DNA from 3 places in the Arthrobacter sp. TE12231 genome. Region 2 is predicted to be linked to each of the others. Evidence: predicted binding sites of a transcription regulator. Region 2 holds the regulator's gene; each other region holds the start of a gene.
What was found. The regulator LexA, encoded in region 2, represses DNA repair genes until DNA is damaged. The targets are predictions, from matches to a motif close to TCGAACANNTGTTCGA.
Positions count from the first base shown of each region.

Region 1 (7,859 bases), 980 kb from region 2:
ACGGCCGCGGCCACGGCAGCGGGATCGTGTGCGGGGTCGATGATGACGCATTCGGTGTCATCGCCGACGATCCACACGTTGTTATCAACGTCCCAGGTCCCGCCGTCGAGCGAGAATGTCCCGGAGGTGACCAGCCGGTCGATCCGGACGCTCACAGCTCCACCACCGAGCGCAGCACCGCGCCGGCGTGCATCTTCCCGAAGGCTTCTTCGATCTGGTCGATCGTGATCCGCTCGGTCACGAAGGCGTCCAGGTCCAGCTTGCCCTGCCGGTAGAGGCTGATGAGCATGGGGAAGTCGCGCGAGGGCAGGCAGTCGCCGTACCATGAGGACTTGAGCGAGCCGCCGCGGCCGAACACGTCCAGCAGCGGGAGCTCCAGGGTCATGTCGGGGCTCGGGACGCCCACCAGCACCACGGTACCGGCGAGGTCACGGGCGTAGAAGGCCTGCTTGTACGTTTCCGGGCGGCCGACGGCGTCAATCACCACATCGGCGCCGAAACCGCCGGTCAGTTCGCGGATTGCTTCCACGGGGTCGACGGCGGAGGAGTCCACCGTGTGGGTGGCGCCGAGTTCCCGGGCGCGCTGAAGCTTCTTGGCGTCGATGTCGACGGCGATCACGGTGGTGGCGCCGGCGAGCGCCGCACCGGCGATGGCCGCCACGCCCACGCCGCCACAGCCGATCACGGCGACCGAATCGCCGCGCTGGACGTTCCCGGTGTTGATCGCGGCGCCGATCCCTGCCATCACGCCGCAACCGAGCAGCCCGACGGCGGCGGGGTCGGCGTCGGGATCCACCTTGGTGCACTGGCCGGCCGCCACGAGGGTCTTCTCGGCGAAGGCGCCGATGCCCAGGGCCGCGCTTAGCTCCGTGCCGTCTTCCAGCGTCATCTTCTGGGTGGCGTTGTGGGTGTTGAAGCAGTACTGGGGCTCACCGCGGCGGCAGGCCCGGCACTCGCCGCACACGGCACGCCAGTTCAGGACCACGCGGTCACCGGGAGCGACCTCGGTGACGTCCGGTCCGACGGCGCTGACAACGCCCGTGGCCTCGTGGCCGAGCAGGAAGGGGAAGTCGTCGTTGATCGCGCCCTGCTTGTAGTGCAGATCGGTGTGGCAGACGCCGCACGTGAGGATGTCCACGAGGGCCTCGCCGGGACCGGGGTCCGGCACCAGGATCGTCTCCAGGGTGACATCGGCATTCTTGGAACGGACTACTGCGCCCTTGACTTTATGGACCATGGCATAAGCTCCTCTGCTCGAATCGCGGGTTACCCGCACAACTTACCCGCAAATCTACCCGCACAGCCTGCCGGGACAACGGGGGACGGCACGGCCCGTGGGGGCCGCGCCGTCGTGATTTGGTGCTGTTTTTGGATAAAGGAAAGGCTAGGCGGCGAGCCGGCTCTTGACCTCGGCCGCGGAGGGGTTGGTCGCGGCGGTGCCGTCCGGGAACAGCACGGTGGGGACGGTGCGGTTGCCTCCGTTGAGCTGCTCCACGAGATCGGCAGTGCCTTCGACTTCCTCGATGTTGATCTCGGTGTACCCGATGCCCTGCGCGTCCAGCTGCTTCTTCAGCCGGGTGCAGTAGCCGCACCACGTGGTCGAAAACATGGTGATGGTGCCGGTTTCGGGGGTGAAATCCACGAAGTTCTCCTCAAGCTAGTGGTTGGGGCCGGCGTGAAGAGCCGGGCGCCCACGGAAGTCGTACGTCACTTCCAATAACCGTACCGCGCAGCACACTATTCCCGCACGACGGTCCGCGGTGGCATGCTGGAGGGCATGTGTGGACGCTACGTGATGGCCCGGGCCGTCGGAGACCTGCTGGCCGAGTTCGACGCTGAACTCGAACACGAGATCGCGGTCCCGCCGTCGTGGAACGTCGCCCCGACCGCGGACGTGCCCATTCTGCTCGAACGGCTCATCGACGGGAACCCGGTGCGGCAGCTGCACCTTGCGCGCTGGGGGCTGGTGCCGTCCTGGGCCAAGGACCCCGGGATCGGCTCGAAGATGATCAACGCCCGCAGCGAGAGCGTGCTGGAGAAGCCCTCGTTCCGGAAGGCCGTGCGGTCCCGGCGCTGCGCCGTCCCCGCGGACGGCTACTACGAATGGAAAGCCGGTGAGGGCCGCAGCAAGCAGCCGTACTACGTGCACCCGAGCGACGGCGGCCCGATGGTGTTCGCCGGACTGTACGAATGGTGGAAGGACCCGTCCAAGGCCGACGGCGATCCGCACCGCTGGCTGCTCTCGACATCGATCCTGACTACCGACTCGCCGCCCGAAGGCTATGCCGGCGGGATGCTGGCGGAACTGACGGCCCTGCACGACCGGGTCCCGCTGCCGATGGACCGGGCGACCATGCAGGCCTGGTTGGACCCGCACGCCGGGGACGCCGCCACCCTGGTGGACCTGGTCCGCTCGGGGGCGCACGATGTCGCCGAGGGCTGGACCATCGACGCCGTCGGCACCGCGGTCGGAAACGTGAAGAATGATTCCGCCGAACTCATCAAGCCGGTGGGCAGCCTGTTCTAGTCACAGCGTCTTCGGGTCACAGTGTCACAGTGCCGCCGTCGTCGACCTCCCAGCCGGGATTGAAGGCGACCTCCCAGCGGTAGCCGTCGGGATCGGCAAAGTACCCGGTGTAGCCGCCCCAGGACTGGGTCTTCGGCGCCGCGACGATCGTGGCTCCCGCGGACTCGGCCTCCGCCATCACCCAGTCAACTTCCGCCGCGCTGCCCAGGTTGTGGCTCAGCGTGATGCAGGGAATGCCGGCTGGCGGATCGGTGGCCGCTTCGGCCTGCATCTGACCCGCGTCCCAGAGCGAGAGGATGAGGCCGTGATTGGCCTGGATAAAGAGGACCTCGCCCCGGACTTCCCGGCGGACGGGCCAGCCCAGGCCATCCACATAGAAACTGCGGGAGGCGTCAACACTGTGGACACCCAGTGAAATTAAATCGACTCGTGGCTGCATCTTTGGATACTGTCATGAACATGTCCACAAATCACGGATACGACAAAGATGCCCAGGCCGACAAGGCACAGCTCGCAGCTGTGCGGGTGGCAGTGGATGAGGTGGATGAGCAGATCGTGGCGCTGATCGGCCGCCGGGAGCGGCTGATCCGGATCGCCGGGACCCTGAAGGCGGACAGCGCGGAGGTTCGGGCGCCGGGCCGCGTGGAGCGCGTGATCGAACACGTCAAGGCCGTCGCGGAGCAGAAAGACATCGATCCCGACATCGTCGAGAAGACCTACCGCGCCATGGTGGAGGCCTTCACCGCGCTCGAACTCGAAGTTTACAAAGCCGGCAGCTGAGGCTTCTGCTTCTTGTCGCGCCAGCGCGCCTAGAGGGCCTCTTCCACGGGCACGTTGGACTGGTAGTCCCGGCCGTCGGCGTCGCTGAACGCCGTCATGAGGTGACCCTTCGGCAGCCCCAGCACCGTGGTGAGCGGGAAATGGCCGGTAATGGTGTTGCCCGAGTGCTCGACGCCCTTGAGGTCGAAATTTTCTTCGGTGCCGTCATGGCTGAAGCAGTAGAAGGATACGGCCTCGCCGTTCATGAACTCGATCCCCATTCTTCGCTGATGGGAATGGTCCGGGGTTGCCGCCACGAGCCCCACTACATAGGCGCCCTGGCCGGGGATATTGCCGTCTATATCAAAAGTCGCCACCAAGGTTGAATCCTTGGCGGCGATGCTTACGTGCTTCAGGAGTGCGTTGTGGGAGCTCATGGCTCAATCCTGCTACCTGCACCTGCGTCCGTCCACCCCTGATCTGTCGGTGGTCTGCGGAGTAGCTCGTTCGCGGCGTGGGGATCGGCGGTGCCGTCCCCGGTCCCATTGACGTGGTCGCGTACGGCTGCCTTCCTGCGGCGTCCCGCGGCCACGATGAATAGCACGATGAATAGGGCGACGGCGATAGCTGCGGCGCCGGCGATGCCAGCCGGAGTGTTCCAGGGGCTTGCCGCCCCGTCGGCGGCTCGGGTCCCGGTCGAAGCCTGCGTCTCTTGGGGCTGGGGGCTGCCGGAGGCCGGTGCGTAGCGGGACACGGAGCCGTTGTTGGCGCCGTTGCCCGGGCTCGCCACGATGATGGTCCCGTCCGGGGCTACCGCGAGGTGGCCGGGGTTGTTCTCCGTTGGGATGGAGGGGCCCGTTGCTGTGGCGCCCGGCGTTATTACGGACAGGGCGGGGCTTAGGGCGCTGGCCACGTAGAGCGTCCCGTCTTGCCCGACGGCTGCCTCCGTGGGTCCGCCCGGGACGTAGATGGTGTAGGCCACGGTGTCGGCGCCTGGTGTGATGACAGCGACGTGATTGGAACTGATGTTGGTGACATAGATTGTCCCGTCCGGTCCGGCGGCGATCCCGTGGGGGTTCTCTGTCTTTCCGGGGGTGGAGCTGACTTGGATGGTCCGTGAGACGGTGTTCGCCCCGGGCGGGATCACCGAGACCGTCCCGCCCTCTTGGTTCGTCACGAACGCGGTGCCGTCCTTCGTCACTGCCACTTCCACCGGGCCGGCGCCGACCGTGACGGTGCGGTCCACCGTCGATGCCCTGGGCGCGATGATCGATACGGTGCGTTCGGCAGGGTTCGGAACGAAGACCGTGCCGTCGGGTCCGGCGGCGATCAGGTGGTTCCCGCGCGACACCGGAATGCTCCGGGCGACAGCCGCCGCTCCGGTAGGGATGACGCCCACCACGTCCTGACCCGTGGCGCTGTCTCGTTGGGCCACGTACAGGGTGCCGTCCGGGGCCAGCGCGATCCCGGAGACATTGTTGCCCGTGCTGATGGTGCGGGCGGGTTGGGGCGCTCCCGGCGGTATCACCCGGATGCCGCCGCCCGCGCCGTAATTTCCCACGTACGCAGTGCCGTCAGGACCAACTACCACCCCGACCGGTGTTCCGCCGACGTCGAGAACCTCCGCGGGGGCCGCCGCGGCCGGTGCCGCTCCCAGAAAAAGGACTGCTCCCACCGCGGCAGCAGTCCTCAGGCTTTGATGCTTCACTTTTTCTACCCCCATAGATGTGCCGTGCACCGCGGCGCTGCAATGCCGGTTCAAGAAGCCTACTCCGCGGTACCAGTGAGCTCTGGCCGACCCAGTCCACTGTGCCATCATGCATCCGGTGCAATGCCGCAAGGAATGGGTTTTGTCGCCACTCCGACGTAGACTGGCTTTATTCGAAGATATGTTCGAATATCGTGAATGCAGTGGCGTGAATGCAGTGGCGTGAATGCAGTGGCGTGAATGCAGTGGCGTGAAAGCGGGGACTGGGCCGGCTCCAGCCCGGACTGGGTCGGGAGGCAACGTGGGCATGTTCAGCGAGTCCGTGGATGTCGCCTGCACGCCCTCCGGGCAGCCCCTGCGGCTCGACTGGGCGGGCCGGCGCTACACGGTCTGCGCGGAACCGGTCCGCTGGTATGAACGCCGCCAGTGGTGGACGGAGGAAAGCCGGGCACCCCTCGGGAGCGGTCCGGGCCTGGTGGACCACGAGATCTGGCGGGTCCAGGTGCGTGCCGACGGGGAGGACGCGGCGGAGCCCACCCTCACCCTTGACCTGAGCCGGCACGTCAGCAGCGGCCGGTGGCGGCTCGTGCGAATCCACGACGCCCTGCAGCCCCACCGGAAGCCCGAAACAGCATGAGCTTCACCCATCTGCACGTCTCCACCGCCTTCAGCGCACACTACGGCGTCTCATGGCCGGAGGAACTGGCCGCGGCCGCAGCCGCCGACGGCGCCACCGCGCTGGCCTGCACCGACCGTGACGGGCTCTACGGAACCGTCAAGCACCTGAAGGCGTGCATGGCCGCCGGGCTGGATGCGATCGTCGGGGTGGACCTCGCGGTCTTTGACGACGACGGCGACCTCCGCACCCAGCTCGGGGGACGCGTCGTCGTGCTGGCGCACGGACACAACAACGGCGCCGGTTACCGGGCGCTGTGCCGGCTGATCTCCGACGCCCATGCCCGTACCACGGGCAAGGCGCAGGGAGCGGTTCCGGTGGCCGTCACCCGGGCCGAACTGGCCTCCCGCACCCTGGACCCGGAAACCCTGCAGCCAGTCCTGACGGTGCTGATCGGTCCGGACTCCGACGTCGGCCGTGCCATGGGCGGCCGGCGGTACCTGCGGCCCCGCACCCTGTTCAAACGCTGGCTGGACGCCATGCCCCCCGGGACGCTGGCGGCGGAGGTCGTTTCCCAGCTCAGCCCGCCCGGGGAACCGCTGAGCACCGCCCACGCGGTGCGCATGCTCAAACTCGCCGCGGAACACGGGGTGCCCGCCGTGCTGAGCAACGCCGTGCGGTATGTCGCCGAGGACGGCGCGGCCACCGCCGACGTGCTGGACTCCGCCCGGACGCTCAAATCCCTGCCCGAGCTCTCCGCCGCCCCGCTGCTGCAGCCCAACGGGCAGGGCTGGCTCAAATCGGCGGCCCGGATGCTCGAACTGGCCAAGGAGATCATCCACGCCGCCGGGTACGGCACGGCGGACCTCAAACGGCTCCTCGCCCAGACCGAGGCGCTTGCGGACCGCTGCCGCATGGACCCCGTGGCCGACATGGGTTGGAAGCAGCCCGTGGTCCCGGAAGCGTCCGTGATCGGGATCGCCGGCGACGCGCTCGCAGAGCTGACCCTGCGCTGTGAGGCCGGCATCGGCCGCCGCTTCCCGGGAATCTCCGGGCAGCGGGAACAGCAGATGCGGACCCGGCTGAAACACGAGCTCCGGATCATCGACTCACTGGGCTTCGCCTCCTACTTCCTGACCGTCGCCGAAGTCTCACGGATGATCCTGGCCATGGGCGTCCGGGCGGCCGCCCGCGGTTCGGGCGCCTCCAGCCTGGTCAACTACCTGATCGACATCAGCCAGGTGAACCCGCTCCAGCACGACCTCATCTTTGAACGCTTCCTCTCCCGTGACCGCGCCACGCTGCCCGACATCGACATCGACGTCGAAAGCGCCGAACGGCACAACGTCTACCGGAAGATCTTTGAGCGCTTCGGAGCCGAACGCGTCACGCTGATGAGCATGCAAAACGGCTACCGCGCTCGCGGTGCCGTGCGGGACGCCGGCCTGGCTCTGGGCATGGACGACGGCGAGGTCGGGGAAATCGCCAAGCAGCTGTGGCGGTTCTCGGCCCGGCACTTCCGCGAAGCCCTCGTGGAGAAACCCGAACTGAAGGAATTCGCCGACCGGGTGGAGCAGCGCGGCTTCAGCGAAAACCAGCAGCTGGACCTGCTGGTGGACCTCACGGAACGGCTGGACCGGCTGCCCCGCCACATCTCCATGCACCCGTGCGGCGTCATCCTCGGCGACGCCACCCTGCTGGACCGCACCCCCGTGCAGCCCAGCGGCCTGGGCCTGCCCATGAGCCAGTTCGACAAGCACGACATGGACCCCATGGGCATGCTCAAACTCGATGTCCTGGGCGTCCGGATGCAGAGCGCCATGGCCTTCGCCGTCCGGGAGGTTATCCGGCTCCACCCCTCCAAGGCCGAGGTAGTGGCCGCCGGCGCACATCAGGCCGGTCCGGACGGGACGGGCCCGGATTACATTGCCGAGGACGGGCACATCGACCTCAACGCGGTCCCGCTCGATGACGAACCGACCTTTGAACTGATCCGCAGCACCCACACCCTGGGCTGTTTCCAGATCGAATCCCCGGGCCAGCGCGAACTGATCGGCAAGATGGCACCCCGGGAATTCAACGATCTCATCATTGACATCTCGCTGTTCCGCCCCGGCCCGATGAAATCCGACATGGTCCGGCCCTTCCTGGAGCACCGGCACGGGTTCGCCCCCGAGGTCTACCCGCACCCCGACCTCAAGCCGGTCCTCAAGGAGACCCACGGGGTCACCGTCTTCCACGAACAAATC
Region 1 is NZ_JBSSFS010000001.1:1,730,291-1,738,149, forward strand. It holds gene ACVWYS_RS07865 (MBL fold metallo-hydrolase) at 1-155, opposite strand, end outside; gene ACVWYS_RS07870 (S-(hydroxymethyl)mycothiol dehydrogenase) at 152-1,237, opposite strand; gene ACVWYS_RS07875 (mycoredoxin) at 1,385-1,642, opposite strand; gene ACVWYS_RS07880 (SOS response-associated peptidase) at 1,778-2,527, shown strand; gene ACVWYS_RS07885 (VOC family protein) at 2,544-2,966, opposite strand; gene ACVWYS_RS07890 (chorismate mutase) at 2,981-3,307, shown strand; gene ACVWYS_RS07895 (hypothetical protein) at 3,337-3,723, opposite strand; gene ACVWYS_RS07900 (Vgb family protein) at 3,720-4,994, opposite strand; gene ACVWYS_RS07905 (DUF6504 family protein) at 5,296-5,631, shown strand; gene ACVWYS_RS07910 (DNA polymerase III subunit alpha) at 5,628-7,859, shown strand, end outside.
Region 1: the regulator LexA is predicted to act here: its motif matches at 5,168-5,183, upstream of ACVWYS_RS07905 (DUF6504 family protein).

Region 2 (7,859 bases):
GGAGGGTGCCGTCCTTGGTCACGTCGGTGACGACGTACCGGGCGCAGCCTGCGTCTTCGAGGCGGCCGAGCACCTCCCAGAGGTCCCCGCCTTCCTTGGTCCAGCCGCGGCCGGCGAGCGTGGTACCGCGGACATCGAGGCCGACGGCGATCTTATCGCCAAAGCGCTCGATCACCCGGGAGGTCCATTCCGGGTTCTCCAGTGCCGCGGTACCCAGGTTCACGCGGGCCACGCCGAGGTCGAGCGCCTTTTCGAGGGATTCGTCGTCGCGCAGGCCGCCGGAGAGTTCCACCTTGATGTCCAGCCGCCCCACGACCTCGCGCAGCAGTTCAGCGTTGGAGCCGCGCCCGAATGCGGCGTCCAGGTCCACCAGATGCACCCACTCGGCCCCCTGCTGCTGCCAGTTGAGGGCGGCCTCCAGCGGAGTGCCGTAGCTCGTCTCGCTGCCGGCTTCGCCCTGCACGAGCCGGACGGCCTGGCCGTTGACGACGTCGACGGCGGGCAGAAGCTCGAGTACGGGCAGCGGGGTTTCGGTGGTCATCGTGGTGTCCTCAGCTCGGGATGGTGGGTCAGGAACGCGGCACGGTCGTCAGGACGCCGGCAGGGTCAGGAGATAGGCGGCCAGCAGCGACATGCCGGCCAGGATGTAGAACACGACCTCCACCCAGCGCGGACTTTTCTGCTGGCGGAAGGAGATTGCGCCGCCGACCAGCAGGCCGGCGACGCCCATGAGGACCAGGGACCACATCTAGGCGGTCTGTTCCGGTGCCGCGGGGCGCAGGCTGTCGACCCAGTTGCGCAGGAGCCGGGCGCCGGCGTCGCCGGACTTCTCCGGGTGGAACTGCGTGGCGCACAGCGGGCCGTTCTCCACGGCCGCAATGAACGGGGCACCGTGTTCGGACCAGGTCACCAGGGGCGCCGCCATCCGGGGCTGGATGACGTCGAAGTCCCAGTGCTGGACCCCGTAGGAGTGCACGAAGTAGAAGCGCTCACCCTCGACGCCGACGAACAACTTGGATCCCTCCGGGACGGAGACGGTGTTCCAGCCCATGTGGGGCACGACGTCGGCGGGCAGCAACTCGACCTTGCCGGGCCACTCACCCATGCCTTCGGCTTCCGTGCCGTGCTCGACGCCTGCCTCGAACAGCACCTGGAGCCCCACGCAGATGGCAAGCACGGGGCGGCCGCCGGCGACGCGGCGGCCGATCATGCGGATGGCATCCACGGACTTGAGCTCGCGCATGACGGTTTCGAAGGCGCCGACGCCGGGGACCACGAGGCCGTCGGCGTTGAGGACGTCCTCGGGCTTGGAACTGAGGATGACCTCGGCGCCGGCGCGCTCCAGAGCACGGACTGCAGAGCGGACGTTGCCGGAACCGTAGTCCAGCACAGTGACGGTCGGCTTTCCCTCCGGAGACACCGGTTTGGTTCCGGCGGCCGGGTCGATGATGGCCCCGTCGCGCAGGACCGGGCCGGTCACAGTGCGCCCTTGGTGGACGGAATGCCCTCGACCCGGGGGTCCGGTTCGACGGCTGCGCGCAGGGCCCGGGCGAACGCCTTGAACTGGGCCTCGACGATGTGGTGGGGGTCGCGTCCGGCCGTGACGTTCATGTGAAGGCAGATCCCGGCGTGGAGCGTGATCGCCTCGAACACGTGGCGGGTCAGCGAGCCGGTGAAGTGGCCGCCGATCAGGTGGTATTCCTGGCCTGCCGGCTCGCCGGCGTGCACAAGGTAGGGCCGGCCCGAGACGTCGACGACGGCCTGCGCGAGCGCCTCATCCAGGGGCACGGTCGCCTCGCCGAAGCGGCGGATTCCGGCTTTGTTGCCCAATGCGGTCCGCAGAACCTCGCCAAAGGTGATGGCCACGTCCTCGACGGTGTGGTGGACATCGATGTGGGTGTCGCCGGTGGCCTTGACGGTCATGTCAATCAGCGAGTGCTTGCTCAGGGCCGTCAGCATGTGGTCGTAGAACGGGACCGACGTGCTGATATCCGAGACCCCGGTGCCGTCCAGGTTGATCTCGACCAGCACCGAGGACTCACTGGTGGTCCGTTCCATGCGTGCGGTCCGGCCCTCGGCGGCGGTGGCTCCGGTGTTGCTCATGTAGATGTGTCCTTTGGAAGAAGGCAGGGTGCTGGGCAGTCTGGCGGGGCGCACTGGCTCCCCGTCAAGTCTAGGCCTGCGGCGTTGCGTGGCTGGTCAGGATGCGTTCAAGGGCTTCGAGGAAGGCTGTGGTTTCCGTCTCAGTGCCCGCGGTCACGCGAAGGTGCCCCGGGATGCCGACGTCGCGGATGAGGACGCCGGCGTCCAGCAGGCCCTGCCAGACGTCGTGCGGGCTCTCCAGTCCGCCGAAGAACACGTAGTTCGAATCGGAAGCCGCCGGCTTGAGGCCCAGGCGGGTCAGCTCGGACACGATCCGGTCGCGCTGGCGCTTGATGTCCTCGACGTCGGCCATGAGGGCCACGCGGTGGTGCAGTGCGGCCAGGGCCGTGGCCTGGGTGATAGCTGACAGGTGGTACGGCAGACGGACCAGCCGCAGGGCGTCGGTGACCTCGGGAGCGGCGGCCATGTACCCGAGCCGCGCCCCGGCGAGGGCGAAGGCCTTGCTCATGGTGCGCGAGACGATGAGCCGTTCCCGGCCGGGCAGCAGGGTCAGCGCGCTGGGTGTGCCGTCGTGGGCAAACTCGTGGTACGCCTCGTCGACGATCACGATGGTCTGGCTGGCCTGGCCGGCGTCATAGACGGCCTCGACGACATCAAGACCCAGTCCGGTACCGGTGGGGTTGTTCGGGGAGCACAGGAAGACAATGTTGGGCTGCAGTTCCCGGACTTGGCGGGCAGCCGATTCCGCGCTGAGCCCGTAGTCCGCCGCGCGGGCGCCGACGATGTACTCCGTGTCCGTGCCGGCGGCCAGCAGCGGGTACATCGAGTATGTGGGAGGGAAACCGAGGGCCGTCCGGCCGGGGCCGCCAAAGGCCTGGAGGATTTGCTGAAGGACTTCGTTGGAGCCGTTCGCGGCCCAGATGTTCTCCGCGCCCAGACCGTGGCCAAGGTACTCGGCCAGGGCTTCCCGCAATTCGGTGAACTCCCGGTCCGGATACCGGTTCAGCCCGACTGCGGCGGCGCTGACAGCCTCAGTGATAGCGGCGCGGACGTCGGCCGGGACACCATGGGTGTTCTCGTTGACGTTGAGCAGAATGGGGACGTCCAGCTGGGGTGCGCCATACGGTCGCAGGCCGCGCAGATTGGTTCGGAGGGGCAGTCGGTTGAGGCGCTCAAGCTGGTCAGTCACGTGACCAGTTTAAGTGGAAGCGGGACGGGCGCTGAAACTGTGACGCCCGGGACGGGCGCCGGCGGTACCTACTTGGACGGAACGAACAGCTGCTGGCCCGGCATTACACGCGCAGCGTCAAGGTTGTTCAGTTGCACGATATCGGCCACGACGTCCCGGGGATCGCGTTCCGGCGCGACGGTCCCCGCAATGGCCCAGAGGGACTCCCCCGGCTGGACCGTCACGGAAACAGTGGGCGTCACATTGAGCTGGTCCGCGGAATCCGCCGCCTTGGCCGGAGCGTTGAGGAATCCGCTGAACGACAAGATGAGCGCTGCCAGCAGGATCAGCGGGATCCCGAAGAAGACGAACCGTCCGCGCCGGGTGAGCCGCAGCGGCGCCTGCTTCGGCCGCCGGGTGACCCCGCGGTCCGTGATGCTGTGATCAAAAGTGCTGTGAAACGCGCTTGCTGCTGACATGAACTGAGCCCTCCTGGACCATACGGTGCCGCCGGCGTTCTCCACATACTCGCCGCCAACCGGCCGAACCTTCGAACATAGAACCGAAGAATGCACTCGACTCGCAAATCCTTGAATCGAACACATATTCGAACTTTGCTAGTTCTGTTTTAGCACTTAGTAACGAACGATGTCGAGACTCGCTAGAACAAATGTTTGAAAAAGCTCTGCCGCTGGCCTACTTTTGAGGGAAAGAACAACAGCTTGTGAACTCGTTCATCGGTAGTTGATCAGGAGGGTCTGACATTTCAGGCCGGAAGTTCCCGGTGACAGCAGCCACGGCGGCCGGGTGGAACGGAAAGGCGTTGGCGAACATGGCAGCACAAGCCACCGGCGGCCGGGCCAGTTCACGGAGCGCCCAGCCTGCACGGGCCCCCAAGAGCCTGACCGTTCGGCAGAAGAAAATCCTGGAAACGATCCAGCGCTCCGTCAGTGACAACGGCTACCCGCCGTCCATGCGCGAAATCGGCGACACCGTCGGACTCGCCAGCCTGTCGAGCGTGACCCATCAGCTGTCCCAACTGGAAAAGCTCGGGTACCTGCGTCGCGACCCAAAGCGTCCAAGGGCCATGGAAGTGCTCATGCCGCTGACCCTGGACGAGGGTACGAGGGCCATTTCGGGCGTCGAGAAGTCCAGCGGCCTCCGGGCCGTAGGTGGCCTCTCCGTGACGGAACTCGCCAGCGCCACCGACACGGCAATGGTGCCGTTCGTCGGACGCATCGCGGCCGGCGGACCGATCCTCGCCGACCAGGTGGTGGAGGACGTCATGCCCCTGCCGCGCCAGCTGGTGGGCCACGGCGAACTCTTTATGCTCAAGGTGGCCGGCGACTCGATGATCGATGCCGCCATCTGCGACGGCGACTGGGTGGTTGTCCGCCGCCAGGGCGACGCCGTGAACGGCGACATCGTGGCCGCGCTGCTCGATGATGAAGCAACGGTCAAGACGTTCCGCCAGCGCGACGGCCACACCTGGCTGCTGCCGCAAAACACCCAGTACGAGCCCATCCTCGGCGACCACGCCGTGATCATGGGCAAGGTCGTCTCGGTGCTCCGCTCCCTCTAGCCACCCCGTGGCAGGCCTCCCGGGGTAGCCACCCCCGGAACGGCTTCCAGGGGCCGGAGCCACGGCTCCGGCCCCTGCTTTTTAGTCCTTTCCGGAGTCCTTCGCCAGGCGCTTCAAGGCGGCCACGGCGATCGAAGGATCCGTGGTGGGCCAGAACGGCGGAAGCGCGGCGCGGAGGAACCCGCCGTAGCGCTCCGTGGACAGCCTCGAATCCAGCACCGCCACCACACCCTTGTCCGAGGTCGAGCGGATCAGCCGGCCGGCGCCCTGCGCCAGGCGGATTGCGGCGTGCGTGGCCGAGACGGACATGAAGCCGTTGCCGCCGGCCTGTGCCACCGCACGCGAACGTGCTGTCATGAGCGGGTCGTCCGGCCGCGGGAACGGAATCCTGTCAATGACCACCAGGCGGCAGGACACCCCGGGAACGTCGACACCCTGCCACAGGGACATCGTGCCGAACAAACATGTGTCCGGCTCGTCGGCAAACTGCCGCACGAGCGCCGTTATGCTCGACTCCCCCTGACACAGGATGCTGAGGCCCAGCCGTGGCCGCATCGCCTCGGCGGCCTCCTCCGCCGCCCGCCGGGAGGAAAACAAGCACAGGGCGCCCCCGCCGGAGGCACGGATCAGTTTCTCGAGTTCGTCCAGGGCCTCCGGGGACGTGCCGCGGCCGGGCTTGGGCAGGTGCTGGGCGACATAGAGGATGCCCTGCTTCGGATAGTCGAACGGGGACCCGACGTCGACGCCGGTCCAGCTCGGGGCGCCGCTGCCGACCAGGCCGAGGCCTCCGGCGGCCGGCTCGAACGCCGCCCCGATGGCGAGCGTGGCGGATGTCAGGATGACGGTGTGGTCCGCGAACAGTCCTTCACGCAACCGCCCCGCGACGCTCAACGGAGCCACATTGATCAAGGCCGGCGCGGTCTCGTCCGGCTGGGAGTAGCCCTGCGCCGGGTCGAAGCTGCTATTGCGGGAGAACCACACGACTTCGCGGTTTTCCCGCGCGGCCAGGAGTCGTTCGCAGAGTTCCAGGATGACCATGAGGCGGGACCGGGCGAGCTGGCGACCGCCGTCGGCCGTCGTGGAGCTGTCCCCCTTGGAATCGGAGAGCGCGGCGCGGCAGGCGTCGCGCAACTGGTCGATGCAGTCCAGCTGCTCGGTGTTCAGGCCGTTGGGCATCAACCCGCTGGGGACACCGTCGATGGCGAGTTCCAGGTGGGAGGCGGCATTGTTCAGGGCGTCCACGGTGATGCCGGTGTGCTTCCGGGCCCCGGAGGCAGCGGCGTGGACCATCGCGACGGAGAGCTGGCCGGAGACTGCGCCTGTGACGCGGTCCTGCAGTTCGTGGGCCTCGTCCACCACCACGACGTCGTACTCAGGCAGGACCGCCAGGCCTTCGAACGCGCTGACGGCGAGCATGGCATGGTTGGTGACCACGACGTCGGCATCGGCGGCGTTCTGCCGGGCCAGTTCACTGAAGCATTCGGCCGCGAGCGGGCACTTTTGCGCGCCGAGACACTCCATGGACGTGACGGAGACCTGCCGCCAGGCCCGGTCCGTGACACCGGGCATGAGTTCGTCCCGGTCTCCCGTGACCGTCTCCTCCGCCCATTCGCGCAGGCGCACGACTTCCTTGCCGAGCTGGGAGGACGGCCCGCCCAGCGCGGCGGCAAAGTGCGGCACGGACGTGTCCTCGCCGAGGGAGAACAGTTGTCCCTCAGACGGTTCCTCGGACGGGAAGCCGCCCTCGATCTTGTGCCGGCACACATAGTTGGACCGGCCCTTCACCAAGGCAACCTTGACGGGCCGCTCCAGGGCCGGGGTGATCGTCTTGAGCAGCCGGGGCAGGTCGCGGCCGACAATCTGGGTCTGCAGTGCCAGGGTCGCGGTGGAGACCAGGGTGGGCTTGTTGCTGGTCAGCGAGTGGGCGATCAGCGGAATCAGGTACGCCAGAGACTTGCCGGTGCCCGTGCCGGCCTGGACCAGCAGGTGGTCGCCGCTGTCGATCGCGCGCGCCACCTGCCGGGCCATTTCGTGCTGGCCGTCGCGGCTCTGGCCACCCATGCCGGACACGGCACGGTCGAGCAGCTCAATCACGAACTCCTCGCCGGTCCCGCCGGCCGTGTTGCCGCCCGCTGCGTCCTCGCCCGTCCCGCCATCGGCCGGTTCCGCGTCAGCGGCCCCGGCGTCCGGGGATCCGGCCTTGGCTTTGGTCACCGCAGCCTCAGTCATTGCTGATGAAGGGATCCAGTTCAGCGGCGAGTCCTTCGCGCACCATCACCACGGCCCGGGTGCCGGTTTCCTCGTGCTCGAGGCTGAGGATCTCAGCGTCGGTCTCGTGGAGCTTGTTGAGCAGATCTCCGCGGTTGTACGGGATCAACAGTTCAAGCTTCACGCCGGGGCGCGGAATGCCGTCACTGATGGCCTTGAGCAGTTCCGGGATGCCTTCACCTGTGCGTGCCGAGACCACCACGTGGCGCGGTTCGCGCTGCTTGAGCCGTTCGACCACAAACGGGTCGGCGGCGTCGGCCTTGTTCAGGACGATGATTTCCGGAACCTTGCGGGCGTCGACTTCGCTGAAGACTGCCCGGACTGCGGCGATCTGGCCCTCGGGGTCCGGGTGCGAGACGTCGACGACGTGCAGGATGAGGTCCGAGTCGGCCACCTCTTCCAGGGTGGAGCGGAATGCTTCCACGAGCTGGGTGGGCAGCGAGCGGACGAATCCCACGGTGTCCGCCAGCGTGTAGCCGAGGCCGTCGGCGGTTTCTGCCTTGCGCACGGTGGGGTCCAGCGTGGCGAACAGGGCGTTCTCCACCAGCACCCCGGCGTCGGTCAGGCGGTTCAGGAGCGAGGACTTCCCGGCGTTGGTGTAGCCGGCGATCGCTACTGACGGCACGGCATTACGACGGCGGTTGGCGCGCTTGGTTTCCCGGGCGGGCTTCATGGCGGCGATTTCGCGCCGCAGCTTGGCCATGCGGGTGCGGATCCGGCGGCGGTCCAGTTCGATCT
Region 2 is NZ_JBSSFS010000001.1:2,710,664-2,718,522, forward strand. It holds gene priA (bifunctional 1-(5-phosphoribosyl)-5-((5-phosphoribosylamino)methylideneamino)imidazole-4-carboxamide isomerase/phosphoribosylanthranilate isomerase PriA) at 1-541, opposite strand, end outside; gene ACVWYS_RS12230 (hypothetical protein) at 590-748, opposite strand; gene hisH (imidazole glycerol phosphate synthase subunit HisH) at 749-1,480, opposite strand; gene hisB (imidazoleglycerol-phosphate dehydratase HisB) at 1,477-2,103, opposite strand; gene ACVWYS_RS12245 (histidinol-phosphate transaminase) at 2,174-3,292, opposite strand; gene ACVWYS_RS12250 (LysM peptidoglycan-binding domain-containing protein) at 3,361-3,750, opposite strand; gene lexA (transcriptional repressor LexA) at 4,104-4,853, shown strand; gene ACVWYS_RS12260 (ATP-dependent DNA helicase) at 4,935-7,082, opposite strand; gene hflX (GTPase HflX) at 7,075-7,859, opposite strand, start outside.

Region 3 (7,859 bases), 120 kb from region 2:
CGGCCGGCGCCGTCTCATCGAACGTCTCGGTGATCGGACCCAAGGCCATTTCGGCGCCGTTGAGGGCGGTCTTGGCGTCGTCCAGGGTCTTCCCCGTGAGGTCCGGCAGCGGGAACAGCTCCGGGCCCTTGGACACGGCAAGGGACACTGGCTGGAATTTCCGGATGACCTCGCCTGCCTTGGGCTCGGAGCCGACCACCAGGCCCGGCGAGACGTTGTCATCGAACACGTCCTTGACGGTGGATTGGAACCCGGCCGTGCGGAGCAGGTCCTGGGCCTCCGCCACAGTTTTGTTGGCCACCGGGGGAATCGTTCCGGGCGAGCCGGGGCCCATGCCGAAGAACCAGCCAGCGACGGCGGCGAGGAGCGCCGCGACCACAAGGAGGACAATCCAGACCAGCCCGCGGCGTCGTCGGTTTCCCTCATGCAGGGTCTTGGTGGGCGTGGCCGCGGCGCGCTGGCGCGCCTTTTCCTCGTCCCGGTCCAGTTTGCGCTGGGCGCGCTTGCTGGTGGCGGTGCCGACGTCGCCGGGTTCGTCGTACCCTGCGGCGCCCTGATAAGCCCCGTCTTCCGGGGTGGACAACGGCCCGTAGGCGGGACGCCTCGGTCCGTTCGTCATCACGGTGGTCGGGTTGCCGCCGCGGGAGATCATCTCCGTGGGCTGCTGGAGGCCGCCGTACACCTCGGTGGGCATGTCGTTGGGGGGCCTCACGTAGGCAGTGTCCTGCACGGCCGACGCCGGTACGGCACCGGCTGGCGGGCGGCTCGGCGGGGCGGCGACGGCCGGCAGCGGGCGGTGGACGGCCGCCGGCGGTTGGAGGTCGAGTTCGGCGTCGCTGAGGTTGGTCCTGATGTGCCGGAGTTCGGACAACAGCGCGTTCCCGTCGACGGGGCGCTTGTCCGGGTCCCGGTCCGTGCACCACTGGACGAGTTCGTCGATCTCTGCGGCCAGCCCCGGCACCTGAACGGACGGTGCCTCCACGGTGGAATTGACGTGCTGGTAGGCGACCTGGATGGGCACCTCGCCGTCGAACGGCTGCCGGCCGGTGACCATTTCGTAGAGCATGATCCCGACGGAGTAGATATCGCTGCGGGCGTCCGCCTGCTTGCCCAGCACGAGCTCGGGGGAGAGGTAGGCGACAGTCCCGATCAAGGCGCCGGTGCTGGTGGACGTCGAAATGGCGCGTGCCAGGCCGAAGTCGCCGAGCTTGATCCGCCCGTCGTCGGCGATCAGGACGTTTTCCGGCTTGATGTCGCGGTGGATCATGCCGGCGGCGTGCGCCGCGCCCAGCCCCTCGACCACAGGGTCGATCAGCGCCAGGGCCAGCCGCGGTGAGAGGGCGCCCTTCTCGTTGAGGACGTCCCGCAGGGTGTGGCCCTTGATGTACTCCATGACGAGGTAGGCAAGGGGGCCGTCTTCGCCCTGGTCCAGGACGCCCACCACGTGGGGATGGGAGAGCCGGGCTGCGGCTTTGGCTTCGCGTCCCAGCCGATCCAGGAACTGCGGATCGTCGGCCAGGTGGGGATGGAGCACCTTCAGGGCGACATCGCGCTCGAGGCGCTGGTCCGTGGCGAGGTACACGGTGGACATCCCGCCGCGGGCAAGCTTGGATTGAACCCGGTAGCGATTGTCCACCAGGTTCCCGACGAGAGCGTCCGACACGTATTCCTGCACCATACAATCCTAGTCGGTGGACAGAAACGGGCCCGGACCAACATGCGATCCGGGCCCGTAGCGAAGAGGTCCGCCGTGCGGGAGCCTGTATTTAGCGGAACCCTGTATTTAGCTGAACAGCGTCCGGTTGGCGTTGATGGCGGCGACATAGGCCTTGGTGTCCTCGTACATGCCGTTCTGGCTGACCGAGTACTGGCCCTGGTAGTAACCGGCGATCGCATTGTCCAGATCAGAGCTGGTGCGCACCAGCTGACGGATGATCGCAACGCCTGCCGTGGCGTTGTCGTACGGATCCAGCAGGTTCAGCTTGCGGCCCACCAGCTCCGAGGCCCACTCGCCCGAGGACGGGATGACCTGCATGGTGCCGATCGCGTTGGCCGGGGACACTGCGCGCTGGTTGAAGCCTGATTCCTGGTACGCAAAGGCGAGGGCCAGGCTGGCGTCGACGCCCATACGCCGTGCCGTGTCCGCCACGATCGACTTCATCTGTTCGCGGGTGGGGACGGGGGAAGCGTTGAGCAGCGCCTTGTTCTGGTTGGCCGAGCTGACCACCGCAGCCGGGTAGGTGAACCCGAGGAACGTGCTGGGCACGAGCGGCGTCGTTGCGGCAGGCTGGGTCGCGGCAGGCGTCGTCGAGGCCGGGGAGAGGGTGGACGCGCCCGGGATGACAAGCTTCTGGCCCGGGTAGATAATGCTCGACATCGTCAGCCGGTTGGCGGACAGGACGTCGGAGAGCCGGACGCCGTTGCGAGCCGCGATGCCGGAGAGGGTGTCGCCGGACTTGATGGTGTAGGAACCGGAGCTGGCCGGCGCCGTTGCGGGCTTCGACGGGGCTGCCGGGGCCGGTGCCGCGGGAGCGGACGGCGCCTGCGTGCTGGAACCGCCGCCAACCTTGACCTTCTGGCCGGGATAGATGACGGAGCCCATACCGAGCCCGTTCCACTTGAAGACCTCGGACAGCCCAACGCCGTGGCGGGCGGCGATGGCGCTCAGGGTGTCGCCGGACTTCACGACGTAGACGCTGGCCTGGGCCGACGTCACTGAGGCGGAAGCGGCCGGCTTTGAAGCGGTCGGTGTGGCTGCCGTGGACCCCGTGAGCTTGATCTTCTGCCCGGGGTAAATGATGGTGTTGGCCTGCAGATTGTTCAGCTTGAGCACGGCGTAGGTGTCCAGGCCGTAGCGGCCGGCAACGGCGCTGATGGTGTCGCCGCGGGCGATCGTGTACTGGGCGGGAACCGCCGACTGCGCCGGCCGCAGGGCGCTGGGCAGCGTGACCGGCACGGAAGCGGCGGGAATCACTGCCGCCTTGAGGGACGTGGCCACCTCAGCTTTCGCCTGTGCACGCATGGCGGCCGCGAGGGTTGCCGGGACCGCACGCGCACGGGGTTCGGCAGCCGCAGGCTGGGCGATCGCCAGGGAGGAAAGCACGACGGCGGGAAGCGCCGCCGTCGTCGCCGCGATCAGCGGCAGGCTGGGCCTCGGGTGGTGCTGTGGCGCACGTGAGGTTGTCATTGGAAAGATCCTCTTCTCAGCGGCAACGCTGCGGTCAGGCCGGTACAACTGGTGTTACCAGTGTGACAAAAGTTATTTCTGTTACAAATGTGATCTATGTGAATGTCTCATGAATTGGCAATTAGCACAAGAACTGTTTGATATTCCGCAAAGCGATTTTCGCCGTGTCGGCACGTCGGCCTCCGCACGCAGTTGCGTCGGACACCCAGGGGAGCCCCTTGTCAGTCCCTTATACGGATCCTGTTGGTGCTGCGGGAGCGCCCGGGCAGTCCGGCGGAGTTCCGGAGAGTCCCGGCGGGCCTTCGGGTGGAGCGGAGCAGCATTCCCGGCGTGGCCGGTTGGCTATGACGGGCTGGCATTTACCCGGACCCCGACTAGGCGGCGGGCCCCCCGCCGTGGCAATCTTTATCCGTGAGTAATGTAGAAAGCCTCGTGGGCGAATGGCTGCCCCTGCCCGATGTCGCACAGCTTCTGAACGTATCTATTACCAAGGTCCATGCACTTCTGGACGAGCGTGCGCTGGCGGCCGTGAGAATCGGCGACCGGCGCATCCGGTCCGTACCGGCGGCTTTCATCCAGGACGGCCACGCAGTGGAGAGCCTGAAGGGCACCATTGTTGTCCTCTCGGACGCCGGATACTCGGACGAGGAACTGATCAGCTGGCTCTTCACTCCGGACGAATCCCTGCGGGGCCGGCCGATCGATGCCCTCCGTGAAGGCCGCAAGACAGAAATCCGCCGCCGGGCACAGTCCCTGGCCTGGTAGGAGCACCCTGGCAGTCATGAAGTGATCGCACCGGCATCCTCAACGAGGTCCGGTCGTCTTCATCACTGCCAGTCCTGTTTAACATGTAATTAACGCGTATTTAACACGTCGTGTTTTGGCGTTTGCGGGCCGTGTACAGCGCATGTCGCTGTGCACGGCCCGTTTCGCGTCTTCCCGGGCCCGGGTCAGGCGGCGCGGCTGACCGTGGCTTCCGCCAGCTTGCGGAGCGCCGTCTTGGGCAGCTCCTCCAGCGGCAGGAGGTCCAGGGCGGCAAAGGCCGCCTTCCCGAACTCCTCAATGAGTACTTCCGTGGCCTGGAGCGCACCGCAGTCCACGATGATCCGCCGGATCTCCGCAATGTCGGCATCGCTGAGCTCGGGGTTGCCGAGCTTGGCATCGATGAACTCTGATTCGGCCGGCGAGGCCTGGTCCAGGGCGAACGCGACCAGGACCGTGCGCTTGCCCTCGCGCAGATCGTCACCGGCAGGTTTGCCGGTGGTGACAGGGTCGCCGAAGACGCCAAGGACGTCGTCGCGCAACTGGAACGCTTCGCCGAGCGGCAGGGCAAAAGCGGAATAGCCGCGCAGCAGCTCGTCGCCGGCACCGGCAAGGGCGCCCCCCAGCGCGAGCGGGTGCTCCGTGGAGTACTTGGCCGACTTGAACCGAATGATGGACTGGGCCCGGCTGACCGCACCGGCGCGGTCCCGCCGCGGCCCGGCGACCTCTTCGAGGATGTCCAGATACTGCCCGGCCATCACTTCGGCGCGCATGAGGTTGAAGATCAGCCGCGCGGGGCTACCGGACGCGGCGCGGTGTCCGATTTCCGTGAACGATTCCTCGCTGAAGGACAGGCAGAGATCGCCGGTCAGGATGGCGGCGGCATGGCCGAACCGCTCACTGTCCAGCGCCCAGCCCTGGGTCTCGTGCAGTTCGCTGAATCGGCGGTGGACGCTGGGGCCGCCACGCCGGGTATCGGAGCGGTCAATGATGTCATCGTGGATCAGGGCCGCGGCCTGGAACAATTCCAGGGCCGAGCCCGCCGTCACCACCTCGGCCGCGCCGGCCTCCCCGCCGGCGCCGCGCCAACCCCAATAACACATGAGGGCCCGGAGGCGCTTGCCGCCGGTGACCAGGTTGGAGATCGAGCCCATGAGCGGATCGATGTCCTGCGAGATCGAGGACATGACCGCCTGGCGGCTGGTCAGGAAATCCGTGAGCTTGCCGGCGACGGCGGCCACGAAGGCCGTCTGCTCGAGTCGCAGCTGTTCGGCGAGGGTCACTTGACGGACTCGGCAGCGACGTTCGCGCCAATGGTGAACGTGGACACGCCACCGGTTTCCATGACGGAGATGTTCACGGTCTCGTTGTCGCCGCGAAGGAAGTCCTTGGAAGGCAGCGTGCCCACGGTTTCACCGGGAACGGCCTTGAAGCCCTGCGCCTCCAGCCCCTTGGTGTAGAAGGCCAAGACGTCGGCGGCCGGCGCCGTAATGCTTCCGACGAGTGCCACGGTGGCCGGCACGGTGGTCTTGTCGAAGCTGCTGGACACCACCTTGGCTGCGGGCATGAGCGGCAGGAGCGTCTGCGGGAAGCCGGGAACCAGCGCGCCGACGGTGGCTGAGGTGCCAGGCTCCGCGGAGGGGCTGGGCGGAGCCGTAGTGGAGGATTGCGGCGATGCCGCAGAGCTCGACGTTGACGTCGACGACGCCGCCGGAGTCCCGGTGCTGGCCGGCGTGCATGCGGCCAAGGCCAGTAACGTGCCCGCCGCCGCGATGGCCGCCGTGGCACGTTTGCGCTGTCCAAATACCTTCACAGGGACTTTCCTCCTGGTGTCGACGCGGAATCAGCCTCCAGTTTAGTCAGTCCCCGGGCATAGGATTGAAGACGTGGGGCCGGACGCAGACAAACACCAGGGAGCAAGGGGCGGAGTGCAGCCAACTGTGCACGCCAATATGCAGCCCCAGGCGCGTCTTAGCGACGAATCACTGCGCGACCTCCGGCGCACCAGCATCCTGCACGTTGACATGGACGCATTCTTCGTCTCGGTGGAGCTGCGCAGCCGTCCCGGGCTGAAGGGAAAGCCCGTGATTGTCGGCTATCCGGCGGACCGGTCCGTGGTGCTCTCCGCCTCCTATGAAGCCCGGGCGTTCGGCGTCAGGTCAGCGATGCCCATGGCGGTTGCGGCACGCATGTGCCCCTCGGCGGTCATCATCGAGCCCCGCCACAAGCTCTACTACGAGGTGTCCGGCCAGATCATGGCCATCTTCGGTTCCATCACCGACCTCGTGGAGCCGCTCAGCGTGGACGAGGCGTTCCTGGACGTCGGGGGAGCCATCCGTCGTCTCGGCCCGCCGCGGGAGATCGGCGAACTGATCCGCGCCCGTGTGTCCCGGGAATTGGGAATCACGGCCTCGGTGGGCATCGCCGCCAGCAAGTTTGTGGCCAAAATCGCGTCCACCCGCTGCAAACCGGACGGGCTGCTGCTGATCAGGCCCGAAGACACCGTCCCGTACCTGCACAGCCTTCCGGTCAGTGCGCTCTGGGGAGTCGGCGGCAAGACCGTCGAGGTCCTTGCCCGGAAGGGTATCCGGACCGTGGCCGACGTCGCGGCGGCACCCCTGCCCACGCTGCGGAAACTGCTGGGAGCCTCGGGGGAGCACGTTTACCGGCTCTCCTGGGGCATCGATCCTCGGCCCGTGACACCGGTCCGGCTGGAAAAGAGCATCGGGGCTGAAGAGACGTTCGTCACGGACACCGCCGACGACGTCCTGCTCCACCGCGAACTGCTGCGGCTTTCGCACCGGACGGCGGAACGCCTCCGTGGCGCCGGCATGCACGCCCGCACCGTGGCCCTGAAGCTGCGCTACGCGGATTTTTCCACCATTACCCGCAGCCGCACCGTGAACACCCCGATCGACAGCGCCCAGCTGCTCTACGCCGTGGCGGTGCAGCTCCTGCAATCGGTAGGCGAGCGGCCCATGACAGTCCGGCTCATCGGCATCCGGGCGGAACAGCTGGAAGAGGCCGCCCACGCGCCCCTCCAGCTCAGCCTGGACCGCCGCGACGACAACTGGCGCGCCGCCGAACAAGCCCTCGACGCGGTCACCCGCAAATTCGGGAATAAGTCGGTTCTACCCGCGCGGCTCCTTGATCCCGGGGGCTCGACCGAATGAGCCATCCGGCCCGTCGCGGCACCAACGCCCATGGCCTTGAGAGCGCAGACAGGGCCTTAAGACTGTCTTTCAGAACGGGCCGCAACAATCTATCCTTATTAATACCTAGGGTTTAGGACGACTGGATCGATCGTTGGGGTGACGACCTCGCCGCCTGAGGCCGGCACGGGACTTTTGAGTCGCCCCTTTCACCAATGGCGGTGAACGGGAACCACTTCGGAATCCCGGGCGTTAGGGGTTTAGGGCAATGGCCACGTCAAGTCCCGACGTTGGCAGACTTGAGGAGGTCGTGATGCCGCTCTCGGAGCACGAACAGAAGTTGCTTGAGCAACTTGAGAAGCAGCTGAATGAGGACGATCCCAAATTCGCCAGTTCGATGGGATCAGTCTCCGGCCGCTCTTGGTCCACCCGTCACCTCGTCATCGGAGTGCTCGCGACTCTCGCGGGCGTCCTGTTGTTGCTGACGGGAGTCTGGACGCAAATCATCCTCGTCGGCGTAGTGGGGTTTGTGGTCATGGGCGCCGGTGTGTACTACGCCACGATGCGCAGTACGGGTGTTGGCAAGGGCAGGGGCGCCGGTAAGCAGGGCAAACCCAGGAGTTCGTTCATGAGCAATCTCGAACAGCGCTGGGACGAACGGCACCGGGGGGAATCCTGAACTGCTCCGTGAGGGCTGCGTAAGCCCTCCACTTTCCGCCACCGGTCTGCGGGCGGACGGCGAAAGACCCGCTTCGGCG
Region 3 is NZ_JBSSFS010000001.1:2,588,912-2,596,770, reverse strand. It holds gene ACVWYS_RS11730 (protein kinase domain-containing protein) at 1-1,678, opposite strand, end outside; gene ACVWYS_RS11725 (LysM peptidoglycan-binding domain-containing protein) at 1,784-3,187, opposite strand; gene ACVWYS_RS11720 (Rv2175c family DNA-binding protein) at 3,599-3,952, shown strand; gene ACVWYS_RS11715 (polyprenyl synthetase family protein) at 4,138-5,232, opposite strand; gene ACVWYS_RS11710 (hypothetical protein) at 5,229-5,762, opposite strand; gene dinB (DNA polymerase IV) at 5,902-7,122, shown strand; gene ACVWYS_RS11700 (DUF3040 domain-containing protein) at 7,415-7,780, shown strand.
Region 3: the regulator LexA is predicted to act here: its motif matches at 3,313-3,328, upstream of ACVWYS_RS11725 (LysM peptidoglycan-binding domain-containing protein).